DNA from 4 places in the Paenibacillus sp. FSL R5-0701 genome. Region 4 is predicted to be linked to each of the others. Evidence: riboswitches for the same ligand, from Rfam matches in the RefSeq annotation. Region 4 holds a riboswitch; each other region holds the start of a gene.

Region 1 (4,217 bases), 410 kb from region 4:
CCAGAATGACATCATCCGAAATATAAGGCAATACCGTGAAGCCCTTTTCAAGCAAAATTTCGCAAGCATTGTACGTTTCAATCGGATCTGGGAGTAACGTCATTCCATCTCCTATGACTTCGACTTTTATCATATCACAAAGTCCTGAAGCCCGCGCAAGCTCGGCAATTCGCACCGCCTCTTCCGCAGTGGAAGCCCCAGCCGTATTCGGAAGAAGAGTGTATTTGTCCAGATCCAACGTATCCAGGAAATGCTTCTGGTTGCGTTCCTCCAGATTCAGACGACGAACAGCAAAGGTTAAAACTTCCGTTTCAGATGCTTCCACAGCCTGACTTTGCACTTCCAGATCCGAAAACTTGCCTGTTCCGAGCAACAATCTGGACTCAAACGTATATTTACCAATGTTCAACATCATCAACCGCCTCCTACAAAATGTACAATCTCAATTCGATCGCCTTCTCTTAATGTTGTTGACTCATGGTGTTCACGCGTTAAGATATGCCTGTTCAGCTCAACAACTACAGTCTTAACTTGCAGGTCAAAAGATTGGAGCAATTTATCCACACGATTCAATCTGTCTTCAATCTCCATCCGTTGACCATTAACGATGATATTCACTGCACCACTCCCTTTCTGTTCAATCGCTCAGGGCTCAGCGCCTCAATTCCGAGTTCTTCTGAGCTTTTGCCAGCGACCAACTCCGCGATAAGCCTGCCTGTTATCGCACTAAGCAAGATACCGTTGCGGTAATGCCCAAAGGCGGCGAACAGCCCGGGTATACTCTTGCAAGCACCTATATAAGGCAGCCCATCGGGTGTTGCCGGTCTTACGCCTGCCCACGCTCGTATAAATTGTGCTTCTTTCATCCCCGGCACCCAGTGGGTAGCCGCTGTTAGCAGCTTCTGAACACCCTGTACAGAAACGTTCAAATCCGCTCTTCCTGGCAGACTGGTTGCCCCGAGCCAAACTTCGCCATTGGCTTTGGGAACAATATAGATATCCTCTGCATACACCGTTCTGTCAGGTCTGTACCCTGCATGTTCTTCTGAGAACTGAACGGCGGCTATTTCACCTTTTACCGACCACACAGGCAAGCTCAGATTCACATGTCTCATCAACTCTTCACTCTGTAATCCAGCCGCTATAATGACATGTTTGCATCTCATCTCACCGATCGATGTGGTGATTCCCTGCACACCGTGTTCGTTTGCTTGCACACGTATATCCTGTATGTCCTCCATAACCCGTGCTCCCATTGCTTGAGCGGATTCGGCGTATGCCTTCGTTAGGTGGAGTGGGAGAATTTCACTCTCGTAAGGTCTGTAATAGGCTCCATACGTATCTCTGTTAAGCCATGATGCCTCCTGCTGCACAATGGAACGATCCCACCACACCTCATCAGCAGAAGTAGACAACGCAGACTTCCGATTGTCCTTATAACTACTTAATTCACTGTATGAACGAAAAGGAGTTAGGAATCCCTGGCGTTGCAGACCAGTCTCTACCTCACTGAGTGTAGCCATTAGCATCTGTTGCTCGGTAAGTAACTGTCTACTCTGCCTGGCAAGCTTAGCCATCAAAGGATGAGCAAAATCCTCACTGTCGGCCGCCAGCATTCCAGCCGCCGCGCAAGAAGTGCCTCCTGCAATCGCCGAACGCTCCAGCAACAGCACATCCTGTCCACGGGAAGCAAGTTCATATGCAATGGCACAACCAACAACCCCTCCGCCTACAATAATCGTTTCTGCATGAACCTTATCCGGTCTATCAGTAATGATCTTCTTCATCAGCTCATCTCCTTGATTAGCGGCTCAAACTTTCTGTACCAACGCCAACGATAGCCTGCCTTAACGATGCAGCCGCCTGATCCGGGGAATCGCTCGCCCAGACATTCGAGATCACAGCAACTCCCTGAGCGCCTGCAGAGCGAATAGCGTGAATGTTTCCCGGTTCGATGCCACCGATCGCCATGACAGGAATGGAGACACCGGAGCACACTTCAGCCAGAGCATATAATCCTCTTGGTTCAAGATCAGGCTTACTGTTGGTTGAGAAGACATGCCCGAAGAATAGGTAATCGGCTCCCCGTTCTTCAGCGATTTTTGCCTCATCGAGTGAATGAACAGATACACCCAGACGAAGTCGCTGCACATTGCTTATAACAGCAGGGTTGTAGTTACGTATCACATCTTGCCCCCAGTGTACACCGCCATAGATGTCATTCTGTGGTGGCAGTTCTGAGCCATTGATAACGATGCGACAAGATGGAACACCAACGTTACGCAGACTTTCAGCCCAACCGATCTTGTCTTGCCATGTGAGTTGTTTTTCTCGTATGTGAATATAGTCCACCAAAGGCCAAACGTCCTTTGCAGCTTTTACAAAAGATGCTTGATCCCCTGTACCCGTAGATACAACATGCAATTCAAATGATTCTTGAACATGTTCATGAGAAATTACCGTACTGTTCATCTCCTTCCAGACGTGAATGCTATGAAAACACAAAAAAGCCACTCCCGTAGGGGAGTGGCTGCGTATTAATTATAGAACCAGATGACTGACTGATACATACAGTTCATTTCGTGCAATAAAGCTATAGACCCTATAGCCATAACGTTATACACGCAACTGCATGTTTCAATTCGTTAAGCAGACGGTTGAAATCCTTTGAATTGCCGTTTGCTCACGTCATTCACTGAAACGCGCTCGCCACTTCCCTACGCTGGTATGATCCAGATCAGGTGCAAAGGGTCCGGAATCGCATTCTTCCATCTCAGCCGCATCGTGCGGCCCCCCTAGTGTTCATATGAAGTTGTAGCCTATGTTACCATAGACGGGTTTTTTTGTCACCGTCATTTCTGTTAAACATTGTCTTGAATCGCCCTAGTTTGTCTCAGACCATTCTTCTACATTCCATGTTTTGGTGACCCAACCCTCGTAGAAATCAGGTTCATGAGATACCAGTAACACCGTTCCCTTGAATTCTTGCAAAGCACGCTGCAACTCCGCTTTGGCTGTGACATCGAGATGGTTTGTCGGCTCATCGAATAAAATCCAGTTGCTTTCACGCATCAAGAGTTTGCATAAACGAACCTTGGCTTGCTCTCCACCACTCAGCATGTTAAGCGGACGGGTAATGTGCTCATTTTTCAACCCACAGCGTGCGAGATGACCCCGGACCTCATTCTGGGTCAAATGTGAAAACTCATTCCAAACATCCTCAATCGGCGTGATATTCCCAGCACGAACTTCCTGTTCAAAATAGGCCGTTTCGAGATAATCTCCCAAGAAGGTCTTTCCACTCAGTGGAGATATTTTGCCCAGAATAGTTTTCAGCAGTGTCGATTTACCCACACCATTACAACCTACGATGGCAATTTTTTCACCACGTTCAATTGTCATCGTCATTTTGGGCAGCAAAGGATACGTATATCCAATTTCAAAATCAATACCCTCAAAGACCGTTTTACTGCTCGCACGGGCATCCTTGAATTTGAACGTTGGTTTGGCCGCTTCATCTGGGCGATCAATACGTTCAATTCTGTCCAGCTGCTTCTCCCGGCTCTTCGCTCGACCTGAAGTTGAAGCACGTGCCTTGTTACGCTGAATGAAATCTTCCTGCTTCTTGATGTACTCTTGCTGCTTCTCGTATGCATCAATATGCTGGGCTTTATTCATATCAGCCATCTCAAGGAACTTGTTATAGTTCGCAGCATATCTCGTTAATTTGGCAAATTCCAAATGATAAATGACATTTACGACTTCATTCATGAATTCCGTGTCATGGGAGATTAAGAGAAACGCGTGCGGGTAGTCCTTCAGGTAACGTGACAGCCATTCAATATGCTCTACGTCCAGATAGTTAGTCGGCTCATCCAGCAAAAGAGCTGTAGGTTTCTCGAGCAGAAGCTTGGCAAGAAGCACCTTGGTACGTTGTCCACCACTTAGAGCTGCGACATCTCGATCAAGACCAATTGCGGACAAACCAAGACCATTGGCCATCTCTTCCACTTTTACGTCAATCAGATAAAAGTCGCCCTGTTCCAGTTGTTCCTGAATATCGCCCATCTCTTCCAGCAACTGCTCCAGCTTATCTGGATCTGCATCTGCCATCTGGTCCGTAATATTCATCATTTCTTTTTCCAATTCAAGCAACGGAAGGAATGCATCCTTAAGAACGTCACGAATGGTTTTGCCTGGCGTAAGCTTTGTATGCT
Region 2 (4,217 bases), 3.2 Mb from region 4:
TACGGCTTTCTTCATTTTCTTGGTAGGAATGGCATATGGCGTCTGAAGGTACACCTTCGACTTTGCTTGATTGGCGAAATGAACAAATGCTCTCCACATGATCGGGTCTTTATACAGCCTTTGGATTGGATTGTGAATGAAAGCGACGTGGTCGGAACGAAGAGCCTCTTGAGCCCATTCCTTCGGCAACACTTTAACAAAAGGATCGCTCTGAGCCCGAGCTTTTTTATATAACTGAGCCAGCCGAGCCAGCTCTTTTAACCCCTTTGCATGATGTTGACGTTTGGCATGTTTTTCTGGTTTGGTGAATGGATGTTCCCATAACAGATCTATATATTTTTTCATTTCAACAACTGTGCTGTTCGTATTATGGTTTGGATTGTAAACAAGGACATCCCGATCGAATACATAGTCTTTTTTGGGTTGCAATGCCATGTATCTATCACCAATATTTTGGCCGCCAATGATGCCATATGTGTTGTCGACAAGAAAGATCTTGTCATGCAGACGGTTATGCCATGTCCATGGCATAACTATGTTGAGTGGTTCATAATACCTTAACTCCACATTGGGGTGAGCTGCAATGGCATCTGGAATATCACGCAATTCTCCGCGCATGTTGTGAAAAATCCCGTCTAAAACGATTCGAACATGAACACCCCGATCAGCTGCATCGAATAAAGCAGCAAAAAAGAGTTGAGATGTTTTTCCTTTTTGGATGGAGTAATAAGCCAGGTCGATGCTTGTTTTCGCCTCTCGAATGGTCTGGATTCTCACCTGACCGGATTGAAAGCCGTCCTCCAAGAGCAGTACGCGATCTGTCGTACTTCCTGCGGTTAACAATTTTTGCATATCCGTATTTTCAATAGTAGATGGAGACGGAACCAAAAATAAAAGGTAAGCTGTGAAAAAAACGTAGACACAATAGGACAGAATAATTGCGAATATGGTTTTAAGGATCATTCAGTACGCCCCCATTTTTATGTAAAAAGTAATTATTTGTATAGCAGTACTATCTCCTTTTGTATCTAAATTATGTTGTTTAAATGAAGCAAGCGTCTCCGGTCAAGGTCAATCGATCAAAAGCTGATCGCTGAAATAGGGAAAGCAGCCCTGATGCGACGAGATATCAAACATCGGATTTGATCCAAGTATTTGTGGGGAGCCTTCCAGATCTTCAGCACTTAGGCTATGGCCCACTATCCGATGCTTTTGCACTCAGCCAGATTGCCTTATATGATTCGCCACGATAATTATTGAAAATAACACATCTAAACAGGCTGATATACATATGTATAACGACCTGTTTGATAAGTTCATACGTGTCCCCATCCAGTTCCTGACTGGACACGTTCCACCCGCTGGCCTATAATTACACCTAGTAATGCCCGTAACTTCATAGTTTCCCAGGGGAGTCGGAATTGGCCGGCTGAGAGTGTATCCCACCAAGATACTAACCCTTAGACCTGATCTGGATCATGCCAGCGTAGGAATCGGAGTATATCGAAATGGCACAGCCCTATGGCTGAACGCCACCTCTCTAACGCCTGCACGCGTCCCGGAATACGGGACGCTTTTTTAATGTTCTTTTATATAGCCAGAGAGCTAAAAAAGTGACGTTATCCAGATCTCAACTGGTATAAATCTGTCGATTTATGCAAGATGATTGGATATGAAGCCAAGGAGTACCCCGGGCCAATCGGCCGGACATACCGAAGGAGAGAACCACAGATGAAATGGCGTAAAACGATGGGATTGTTGCTCTTATGCGTGCTTATGGTGACTGTAGCCGCATGTGGTGGCAAAGAAGCTGCCCCAGCTGGGCAGAACGGCAACACAAATACGGAAAGCAGCAACGAAGGTGACACTGCCGCCCTGAAAGATATTAAAGTGGTGCTCGACTGGACACCAAATACGAATCATACCGGCCTGTATGCGGCTGTAGATCAAGGTTTTTACAAGGCCGAAGGCTTGAACGTGGAGGTTGTACAACCAGGTGCCGGTGGCGCAGATACGATGGTTGCCTCCAATGAAGTACCGTTTGGCGTAAGTTATCAGGAGAGTGTAACTCAAGCCCGCACACAGGGTGTTCCATTGGTCTCCATCGCAGCAGTTATTCAGCATAATACATCCGGGTTCGCTGCTCCGGCAGATCGGAATATCAAATCACCGAAAGATTTTGAGGGTAAAACCTATGGCGGTTGGGGTTCCCCTGTGGAAGAAGCCGTGATGCAATCCATTATGGAAGGCGACGGAGCCGATGTATCGAAAGTGAAAAACATTAACATGGGTGACGCTGACTTTTTCACCGCAGTGAAACGGGATATTGATTTCGCGTGGATTTTCTACGCCTGGACAGGCATTGAAGCCGAACTGCGCGGGGAACCGATCAACATGTTATATGTGAAGGATTATTCAGAAGCATTGGATTACTACACGCCTGTCCTCGTAACCAACGAGCAAACGATCCAAAACGACCCTGAGTTGGTGAAAGCATTCCTGAAAGCCACCTCCGAAGGGTATCAATATGCGATTGATCATCCCGAAGACGCAGCCAACATTCTGATCAAGGCCGTCCCTGATCTGGATAAAGACCTCGTGCTGGCAAGCCAGAAATGGCTTAGTCCAAAGTACACAGATGACGCCCCGCGCTGGGGAGAACAAAAACAGGAAGTGTGGCAAAACTACACTGACTGGATGTTTAGCAAAAAACTGCTGGATGAACAGATCGATGTGAGCAAGGCATATACAAACGAGTTTTTACCCCAATAAAAATTGCTTAAGTTTAACTTTTTTACACAAGAACGAAGAGTGCAGAACCCATCTGAAGAAACAAAGTGTTCGCCTTTATCTCCGGATTTCCCCCATTGAAAATGGATTCAAGAAATCTGGGGATAACAGCGATCGGAAGAGGGTACTGCAATCGGAGTGATAAGTGTAAACCTGGTTCAATTCATGCAATTTATCACGAAAGGAGCCGTGATCTCTCATGGCAAGCACATTACTTAGCATTCAGGTTATCCCGAAAACGCCAAATGGCGAGAACTCTTATCCTTACGTAGATCGCGCCATTGAAGTTATTCAGCAATCCGGCCTGAAATATCAGGTGAACGCACTCGACACCACGATGGAGGGGGAACTGGAGGAACTGCTGGAGGTTGTCCGCAAGATGCACGAGGTACTCGTGGAGGCTGGCAGCCCAAGCATCATCTCCCAGATCAAAATCGCCCATAGCCCTACTGGCTTCAGCATGGATACCCTGACGGAGAAGTATCGCTAATGCATGCCTATTTCAAAAGTGTATGGCCGCCCATTGTGGCGGTTATTCTCTTTATAGCGATATGGCAGGGAGCCGTCTCCCTCTTCCATATTGAGAAATGGATGCTGCCTGCACCGTCCGATATCGCCCGCGAAGCAGCAACTCAGGCCGAACGGCTTGGCATGCACGCTTCCGCAACCATTCAGTTAACGCTTATCGGATTCGCCGCTGGAACAGCGGTTGGATTACTGATTGCGATGGTGCTGCATTTGGTCCCTTTTCTCAAGTCAGCCCTGTACCCTCTACTTATTCTTAGTCAAAATATCCCGACCATCGCGCTCGCGCCGCTCCTGTTAATCTGGTTCGGATTCGGACTGTTGCCCAAGCTGATTACCATCATCCTGGTCTGTTTCTTCCCCGTCGCAGTGGCGGCCATGGACGGCTTGACCCGTACTGACGCGGCCATGATGAACTATATGCGCATGGCTGGTGCGAAACGTCATCATTTCTTCTGGAAGCTGGAGCTCCCCCATGCGCTGCCATCCGTGTTCTCCGGTGTCAAAATCGCCGCTACCTATAGCGTGATGGGTGCCATCATTGCCGAATGGATTGGTGCAGACAAGGGTATTGGTTATTATATGATGCTGCAAAAGTCGGCTTATCGTACGGACCGCTTATTCGTGGCGATCATGATTATTGTCGCGCTCAGCTTGCTGCTCTTCCTGTTCATTGCCCTGCTGGAGAGGCTGCTCGTGCGCTGGCGGCCACAGAAGCGGTAGTAAAGCATGTAATCTGTATATAGGAAGTGATGACCATATGAATCGACAACAGGATGAACAAGTCCAGCCTGGACGAGGAGCAAGTGTAATAGAGCCAACGCACGGTGAAAAGTTTAACTCGGCTACGCCTGATCGACCTGCCAACACGACTCCTGCTCCGGTTCCACCTGCACTGGACG
Region 3 (4,217 bases), 2.7 Mb from region 4:
TACCTGAATCAAGACCATGAGTTCCAGTGGCCAAGCCTGGATGCACCTGAAGATGACGGCAAAGGCTTCTGCCATGCATTACGTGGTCAGGCAGCTGTGCTTGTCGATGGAACGGTGGTTCCATGCTGTCTTGATGGTGAGGGTGTCATTAACCTTGGTAATGTGCACGAGAAGTCATTCTCGGAGATTATTGAGGGTGAGCGAGCGAACAATCTGGTATATGGCTTCTCCAAACGTGAAGCTGTGGAAGAGTTGTGTCGAAAGTGCGGTTATCGTCAGAGATTCGGAGCCTGATATCTTATATGAGGAAGCCAGAAGACATTCAAGATCACACATTTGGAGACAAATGTAGTGGTCTTTCTTTGTAATCGGGGATTCAAGTGAGGGGTACATACACTACAAATGAGCATACCTGAGGTTGATATCAGCATATTGTTTGAGGGACCTGGCATGCAAAAAATGCCGATATGACAGGGATTGTGCGATGTCATGATATATCTGATCTAATGATTATTCTAGTTACCTTCCTTATTTGGTAGGATTAGGTTGTGGGTCGGACAGAGGTGCACCTCTGACGATCTTCCAGTACAAGCTCAGGCTTGTACAATACCAAATAACGAGAGAATAAGGGAGGAATAAAATTATGAAAAAAATGTTGACGTTGTTGCTGTCCGCTGGTTTGGTTGCTTCCATATTTGGTGCCGTTCCGGCTGCGGCTGCACCTACCGTTGTAAATTCAACGATTGTTGTTCCAAAGGGCACGACCTATGACGGTCAAGGTAAAACATTTGTAGCCAATCCTTCCACACTGGGCGACGGATCTCAAGCAGAAAATCAGAAGCCAGTCTTCCGTCTGGAGGCAGGGGCTACGCTCAAAAATGTAAATATCGGATCACCTGCTGCTGATGGTGTTCACTGTTATGGCAACTGTAATATATCGAATGTGGTCTGGCAGGACGTTGGCGAGGATGCACTGACATTGAAGTCTGCCGGAACGGTTAACATTACCGGTGGGGCAGCGTATAAGGCTTATGATAAAGTGTTCCAGATGAATGCAGCTGGAACAATTAACATCAAAAATTTCCGTGCAGATGATATTGGCAAACTGGTTCGCCAAAATGGTGGAACTTCCTTCGCAGTTAACATGACGCTGGATAATTCCAACATTTCTAATGTAAAAGATTCGATTTTGCGTACAGACAGCAGCACATCACAAGGGAAAATTACGAATACTCGTTATTCCAAAGTACCAACGTTGTTCAAGGGGTTTGCTTCAGGGAAAACGAGCCAGTCTGGGAACACGCAATATTAAGAACAGGGATACATTGGAATACGGATTGAAGGCGTGTACGGATAAGGTAGCTATTTCACATCGTGAAGTATGTCCAAAAGGCATCCAGGGGGATGCCTTTTCCTATGCCAACTTTTGATTTTTGTAGAGACCATTGCCACAAATACCCATCTGATGTACATTAGAAGCAATGAAATAAGTGAACCGGGAGCTCAATGAAGTTGGGCTGAGAGAGTGGCCTTGTGCCGCTGACCGTACATCTGATCTGGGTAATGCCAGCGTAGAGAACATGGATTTGCGATATGTAAGGGTGAATTGTGGGAATGAACGTGAATGAACAACAGACCTCTTTGAACTGTGGTGGTGTATCTGCCAGGGCGGAAGGGAGCTGGTTGATATTCCGTTTTTCGACATCCATCCCATACATCATTGTGAGGATTGTACACTTTGCGTATGGCCTTCCCGGAACCGGGGAGGCTTTTTCGTTTATTATGATAAACCCCACAGGGAACAAAGGAAGGACGTAGAGAACATGGGAACAACAGCAGGCAACAAGCGATTGAAACTAACGGATATTCTGGTAACCATCGTGATCGCAGTAGTGTTTGGGGTGATTTACAAGATATGGGGACCTACATATGACTTGATGAAACCATTTGGCGTTCATGCGGAGCAGATGATCTATGGCATGTGGTTTATGGCGGGCACGTTTGCTTTTGTCATCATTCGTAAACCAGGCGTGGCTATTCTTGCTGAAGTTGCGGCTTCAACGGTAAGTGCCTTTCTGGGCAGTGAATGGGGCATGTCCACACTTGTATACGGTCTGTTGCAAGGATTGGGAGCCGAGATATTCTTCGCAGCATTTTTGTATCGCAAAACCAATCTGTTTGTCACCTGTCTTGCAGCCATAGGAGCCGCAGCGGCTTCGCTTTTGCTGGATTACCAATACGGGTATATTGATTCACTCTCGGCCTGGAATTATACGTTATTTATCGGATTCCGCTTCATCGGAAGCATCTTGATTGCAGGAGTGTTCGCTTATTATCTCGCCAAAGCATTGGAACTGACCGGTGTAACACGTTCACTCAGACCGGTATCGAAACAGGATTATGAGGCGCTGGATTAGATGAACGGGGAAGGGAATTCGCAAGCGGTAAGTGTGACTAATCTAAGATGCAAGTTCCCGGGAGAGAAAGCCTTGGTATTTCAAGGCTTGTCTCTTTCTGTGCGTCAAGGAGAGAAAGTGCTGTTGCTTGGCCCGAGTGGCTCCGGTAAATCGACGTTATTGCAAATTTTGAGCGGTTTAATTCCACGTTCGGTAGAGATTCCGATGAAATGTGATGATATTCAGGTTCCTGCCAAAGCAGGAGTGGTCTTTCAAGATCCGGATACCCAGTTCTGTATGTCCTTTACGGATGAAGAGATCGCATTTGTTCTGGAAAACCGAAATATTTCGCGTGAAGAGATGCCTGCTCTGATTGAATATGTTCTGAAACAAGTGGGGTTATCCTTTGAACAGAATCGTGTATTGATCCAGTCCATGTCTCAGGGGATGAAGCAGCGTCTTGCGATTGCTTCAATGCTTGCCATGGACCCGGAGGTATTGTTTTTGGATGAACCCACTGCACTGCTGGATGATGAGGGGACTTCCCAGGTGTGGGATACCGTCAGAAGGATAGCCAGTGACAAAACGATCATCATCGTTGAACACAAAATAAACAAGATTGTAGATATGGTCGACCGCATCATTGTGTTATCACCTGAAGGAAAGATTGTGGCGGATGGGCCAGCACAGCAGGTATTTACGGATGAACGGGGCAAGCTGAAGGCTTATGGAATCTGGTATCCGGGTGTGTGGGATGAGCACGAGCAGGCAGCTAAGCAAGAAGAGGGAAGTGCTTCTGGAGAGCTTCAAGTGCGTGTGGATCACGGCATCTCAAGTGTGGAAACACAGCAATCGTCTGGCTTATCCGATACACCGGGTATATCCCCCATATCTCACGTCTCATCCTTATCGCCTGTATCACCCGCCTATCAGCCTGCACTGGACTTGCAGCAGTTCACCGGATGGCGTGGGAAAAGACCCTTCATTCAGGTAGAACAGGCCAAAGTATGGCATGGGGATTGGATTGGTATTGTCGGAGCTAATGGAGCTGGCAAGAGTTCATTGTTGTTATCTCTGATGAATATCCTGAAAACAACAGGTCATTATGAGGTGGACGGTCAGCCTTCTGGCAAAACGGAGCAGCTTGCAGATCGAATCGCGTTTGTATTTCAGAACCCGGAGTTTCAATTTGTGACCAACACCGTCGCGGAAGAAGTAGAATTCTCATTGCTGGGGGGCAGGCTTACAACGGAAGAAAGACTTGCCAGGACTGATCATATGTTGAATCAATTTGGACTAATCGACCTCTCCGAGCGTCATCCCTACCAATTATCGATGGGGCAGAAACGACGCTTGAGCGTTGCCTCTGCACTGGTGAGAGAGCAGCGAATACTGCTGTTGGATGAACCTACTTTTGGACAGGATGCCCGTAATACGTTCGCCATGTTAACACAACTGGAGCAATTGCGGCGTGAAGGAACAGCTATTGTTATGGTTACCCATGATCATGAAATTGTAAAAAGATATTGCACCCGAATCTGGACGGTAGATGAGGGGAGGTTAACTGATGCAACTGTCGTTTCCTCACCGTGAAACCTGGCTTCATAACGTCAACCCGGGATTAAAGATGATCATTCTGACGATGATGTTTGTCATCGTTATCCTCATTCACAATCTGAATGTAATGGCCAACGTTGCGGTGGCGATGATGCTGTTACTGTGCTGGACAGGTCATCCGTGGTATAGATTGATGCTGTACGCATCACCATTCATTCTGGTGTTTATCTCCACGTCCACAGGTATGATGATGTTTGGTAAGGG
Region 4 (4,217 bases):
AGTTGGAAGGCGCATATGGACAACTTCTCACAAAGCACTTTAACAGCTTGACCGCAACCTATGAGATGAAACCGAAGTACATGTCTCCTTCCGAGGGTGTTTATGAGTTCGAGGCAGCCGATCAATATGTTCAGTTCGCCGAGGAGCATGGTATGGGCGTACGCGCACATGCGTTGTTGTGGCATATTGATGCAGCAGAGTGGATGTTCAAAGATCCTCAGGGTAACCCTGCGAGTCGAGAATTACTGCTTGCCCGGATTCAGGATTACGTTGAAACCGTCATGACCCGATACAAAGGTAAGATCTATGCCTGGGATGTGGTAAACGAGGCGATTGCGGATAGCAATGGTGATGCCAACGGTTTACGTAAAAGTCCCTTTTATGAACTAATCGGTCCGGATTACATTGAGAAAACCTATGAATTCGCTCGTGCAGCAGATCCGAATGCCAAATTATATTACAACGAATACTTCACGGAAGTCCCTGAGAAAAGAGAGCATATGTTTCAGTTGGTCAAACGACTGAAAGATAAGGGGCTTATCGATGGTGTGGGTTTGCAATCCCACTATAACCTGGAATCCCCTCCCATCAAGGAAATTGAAAAAACGATCAACATGTTCGCCGAACTTGGATTGGATATTCAGATCACGGAACTGGATGTGGATAGCGGAATTCCATTTGGTGAAGAGATGTCGGATGAAGTTGCGGTAAAACAGGCGTATCGATATAAGGAACTGTTGGATTTGTACCAAAAACACAAAGATCACATCTCTTCAGTTACCTTATGGGGACTCCAAGATGAGAAGTCTTACAACAACCAGGCTATGCTGTTTGATTCAGCCCTGAAGGCCAAAAAAGCATACTGGGGGCTCGTGGATGAATCAGGCTTGCCTGTTTTGACACAGAGAGCCGTCTCACTTTCGGGTAAACCGGATATCAAAAAACATTCACAAGATCCACTCTGGAACAAAGCGGTGTCTACTCCACTGAAGGGCGACTCTTCGGGATCAGCCAGTTTCCGCACCTTATGGGATCAAAGTAACCTGTATATCCTTGTGGATGTTCAGGATGCGAAGGCAGATGTGAACGACAGAGTAGATATCTTTGTTGATCTCAATAATGGCAAGACCACTTCATATGAAGCAGATGACCGACACGTAATCATTAAGCGGTCGGGCAAAGCTGAGGGCGTGGAGCAGCGTTCATATCGTGTACGCGAGACCAAAGCAGGATATCAGGTTGAATTGTCCATTCCGTGGGGTGGTATCCAAGTCGGATCAGAATATGAAGCCGGATTGGATATCCGTGTGACTGATGGCGGTTCAAGTGGGACACAACCTTATAATCCAATGTACTGGAATGATCGAACACAATCTCAGGAACAGGATACAAGCAAATACGGCGTGATTCAGCTTGCCCCTATGCCCAAATCTGCACAAGCTGTACAAGGGATTGTTCAGATTGATGGGAAGAAAGACACATCATGGAATAAGGCTGTACCATTTGAAGTAAAACGGTTGAATGAGAACGAAGGTGCAGAGGCAGTCGCTCGGGCAATGTGGACAGGTGAGTATCTATACCTGCTGATCGACGTCACTGATCCAAACATCATCACAGATAACATCAACCCATGGGATCAGGATTCGGTTGAGATTTTCCTGGACGAGAATCACCAGCGCACACCGTATTTTCAATATGATGATGCCCAGTTCAGAATCAGTGCAGACAATGTGGGAACCTTTGCAGGGGGTGCCTCACCCGGACGCCTTGTAAGTGCTGTGAAGAAAACAAATAAAGGATATCTCGTAGAAGCCAGAATCCAGTTGCAATCACTGACGCCCAAAGCAGGAAATGTTCTCGGTTTCGATCTTCAAATTAACGACAACCAGGGCGGAGGTAAACAGAACGTAGCCAAATGGAATGATACGACCAATGAGAGCTGGAGAAACACTTCGCAGTACGGAATACTCACTTTTGTCGGAAAGAACAAGCTCGGTCATTAAACCATCGACAATAATTGTAAGAATAGAAACCATCATAACAGTGGATAAAACTCAACCATTGTTGTGATGGTTTTCATCATTTAAAGACGTCACTCAAGCTGATGAGGCGTGATACAATCTGTCTTGACTGTATTAAACAGCCCTTGATATACTAAATGGATGTTATTTTATTCTTTTATGCGGATAAGAAAGTAATCAACTACATACAACCGTTTGCGAGGGAGCCTTAACCGGCTGAGAGGGTGTTAAACCGACCTTACCTGATTTGGATAATGCCAACGTAGGGATGCAACGATGAAACACTGTACTTGGGTAGCTCATGCGAACCCTCTTGTTTTAGTGTATTTGTCTGCGAAACATCCTATGGATGTTTCGTTTTTTTGTTTTTAAATACGTACATTATGAATTGGAGGAACATATGTTGACTATTTCAGAGAGACTATATCGGGCGGCACAGCCTGTGTGGAAGGAATGTCTTGAGCATCCCTTTGTGAAAGGGATCGGAGATGGTTCCTTACCGGTTGAACAATTTCGTTATTATTTGTTGCAAGACTACTTGTACCTGTTCGATTATGCCCGCGTATTTGCACTAGGTATCGTCAAGTCGCACGACCCCAAATTGATGCAGTTTTTTAGTAAAAATGTAGATAACATCCTGAATGGCGAAATGAAAATTCATCGATCTTATATGGAACGACTAGAGATTACAGAGGATCATGTTTTTCAGGTAAAACCTGCACTGAAAAATGCAGCCTATACTAACTATATGCTCTCTGTTTCCCATGCGGGTGGTATAGCAGAAGTACTTGTATCCATTCTGGCCTGTTCATGGAGCTATGCAGAGATTGGTCAAGTCCTTGCTCAAAAGCCAGGTGCAGCTGATCATCCTTTTTATGGAGATTGGATCACAGGATATGCTTCCTCTGAATACAACAGCAACAATCAATCCCTTGTGACGTTAACGGATAAGTTATTAGAAGGCTGTAGCGAGGGAACGTACCAACGGATGGAAGATATTTTCGTGATGTGCAGTCGCTTTGAGCTTGATTTTTGGGAGATGTCATGGAGGCTGGAGCTTTGAGTTCAATGGTAGTTAATTCAATTTAGAGAGCAGCGTCCATAAACAATAAGAGGGCATAAAAGTTCGTATTGAAGAGGGAGGTTATCCCCCCTTGCTTCATACGAGCTTTCGTTTGTTACCTTTTGTTTCTCTCGTGGAGCTGCAACGATACCGAAAAAAGGGCGTCAGGACGGAATGTTCATAGCAGTTTGAATATTTTTCAGATCGAGCTGAATTTGCTCTGCAATATGGTAAGGGTGGTATAAGCCATGCTGCACCATGTAATTTGATATCTTTTCATGAGAGTCTATGGCTTCATCGAGCTGTTTCATCAAAATTTGTTTGATTTCGGGGGTGGCACATTCGGTCACAGCCATGGCGTAGTTTCTGACGCTGCTCTTGGCGTTCATCAAAAAATCCATTGCAATCACGTCATCGGTCAGCGTATTAAGACCAGTCATGTGTTCTAATATTGGGTTCATTTTTTTATCTCCTATACAGTCGCTTTAGACAGCACTCCACCGAGCTCCTGAAGCTGCTGTTGTGATAATATCGCATCTTGTTTCAAAATTTGTTTGAGCTCCGGGTCGGTTACCAGAGCTTGCATCGTCTTACATTTAGTCATGCAAACCGTCTTGAACGCAGCTATTTCATGCACCTCGAGCATCTCATGCAAAGCGTAAGTGGAATTCATTCAGATTGTCCTCCCGTGTATCTACTCATATTTAAGGCTTTAAGATGACTTTAATGCAATCGTCCGTTTTTGTATCGAACACTTCATAGCCCCGCTTGGCCTCGCTGAGCGGAATGACGTGCGTAACAATGTCCCCAGGGTTCACTTTGCCAGACGTCACCAACTCGTACATGTATGGCATGTAGTGAATGACCGGAGCTTGTCCGGAACGGATATTCACGTTTCGCTGCATGATGTCACCGAGTGGGAATCCGTTATAACGTCCGCCGTATACCCCAGTGACTTGAATGGTACCACCTTTGCGGACAGCCTGAGATGCAATGATAAATGCGCTCATGGTGCCGCCTTGCAGTTTCATACCGCTGGCTAGAAATTCAAGATCGCTCATCTTGCCGTCCATTCCTACCGCATCAATCACAACATCGGCGCCGCCTTTGGTCATTTCTTTGAGAGTGTTCCC

Evidence for each region. A riboswitch is a leader RNA that binds a small molecule or an ion and turns the genes downstream of it on or off. The one in region 4 is predicted to bind thiamine pyrophosphate.
Region 1: it holds a riboswitch for thiamine pyrophosphate, as region 4 does, so the genes downstream of both, MKZ13_RS18100 (thiamine phosphate synthase) here and tenA (thiaminase II) in region 4, are expected to answer to the same signal.
Region 2: it holds a riboswitch for thiamine pyrophosphate, as region 4 does, so the genes downstream of both, MKZ13_RS02305 (ABC transporter substrate-binding protein) here and tenA (thiaminase II) in region 4, are expected to answer to the same signal.
Region 3: it holds a riboswitch for thiamine pyrophosphate, as region 4 does, so the genes downstream of both, MKZ13_RS04430 (ECF transporter S component) here and tenA (thiaminase II) in region 4, are expected to answer to the same signal.

Annotation. Positions count from the first base shown of each region.
Region 1 is NZ_CP150230.1:4,115,170-4,119,386, forward strand. Features, by position in the region: gene MKZ13_RS18085 (thiazole synthase) at 1-412, opposite strand, end outside; gene thiS (sulfur carrier protein ThiS) at 415-618, opposite strand; gene thiO (glycine oxidase ThiO) at 615-1,787, opposite strand; gene MKZ13_RS18100 (thiamine phosphate synthase) at 1,804-2,472, opposite strand; TPP riboswitch at 2,698-2,807, opposite strand; gene MKZ13_RS18105 (ABC-F family ATP-binding cassette domain-containing protein) at 2,884-4,217, opposite strand, start outside.
Region 2 is NZ_CP150230.1:472,986-477,202, reverse strand. Features, by position in the region: gene MKZ13_RS02310 (phospholipase D family protein) at 1-963, opposite strand, end outside; TPP riboswitch at 1,399-1,511, shown strand; gene MKZ13_RS02305 (ABC transporter substrate-binding protein) at 1,732-2,772, shown strand; gene MKZ13_RS02300 (thiamine-binding protein) at 2,990-3,280, shown strand; gene MKZ13_RS02295 (ABC transporter permease) at 3,280-4,038, shown strand; gene MKZ13_RS02290 (ABC transporter ATP-binding protein) at 4,076-4,217, shown strand, end outside.
Region 3 is NZ_CP150230.1:962,061-966,277, forward strand. Features, by position in the region: gene MKZ13_RS04420 (radical SAM/SPASM domain-containing protein) at 1-294, shown strand, start outside; gene MKZ13_RS04425 (pectate lyase) at 644-1,312, shown strand; TPP riboswitch at 1,485-1,595, shown strand; gene MKZ13_RS04430 (ECF transporter S component) at 1,824-2,417, shown strand; gene MKZ13_RS04435 (ABC transporter ATP-binding protein) at 2,418-3,989, shown strand; gene MKZ13_RS04440 (energy-coupling factor transporter transmembrane component T) at 3,964-4,217, shown strand, end outside.
Region 4 is NZ_CP150230.1:3,709,809-3,714,025, forward strand. Features, by position in the region: gene MKZ13_RS16305 (endo-1,4-beta-xylanase) at 1-2,003, shown strand, start outside; TPP riboswitch at 2,211-2,308, shown strand; gene tenA (thiaminase II) at 2,422-3,084, shown strand; gene MKZ13_RS16315 (spore coat protein) at 3,249-3,545, opposite strand; gene MKZ13_RS16320 (hypothetical protein) at 3,557-3,757, opposite strand; gene MKZ13_RS16325 (zinc-dependent alcohol dehydrogenase) at 3,789-4,217, opposite strand, start outside.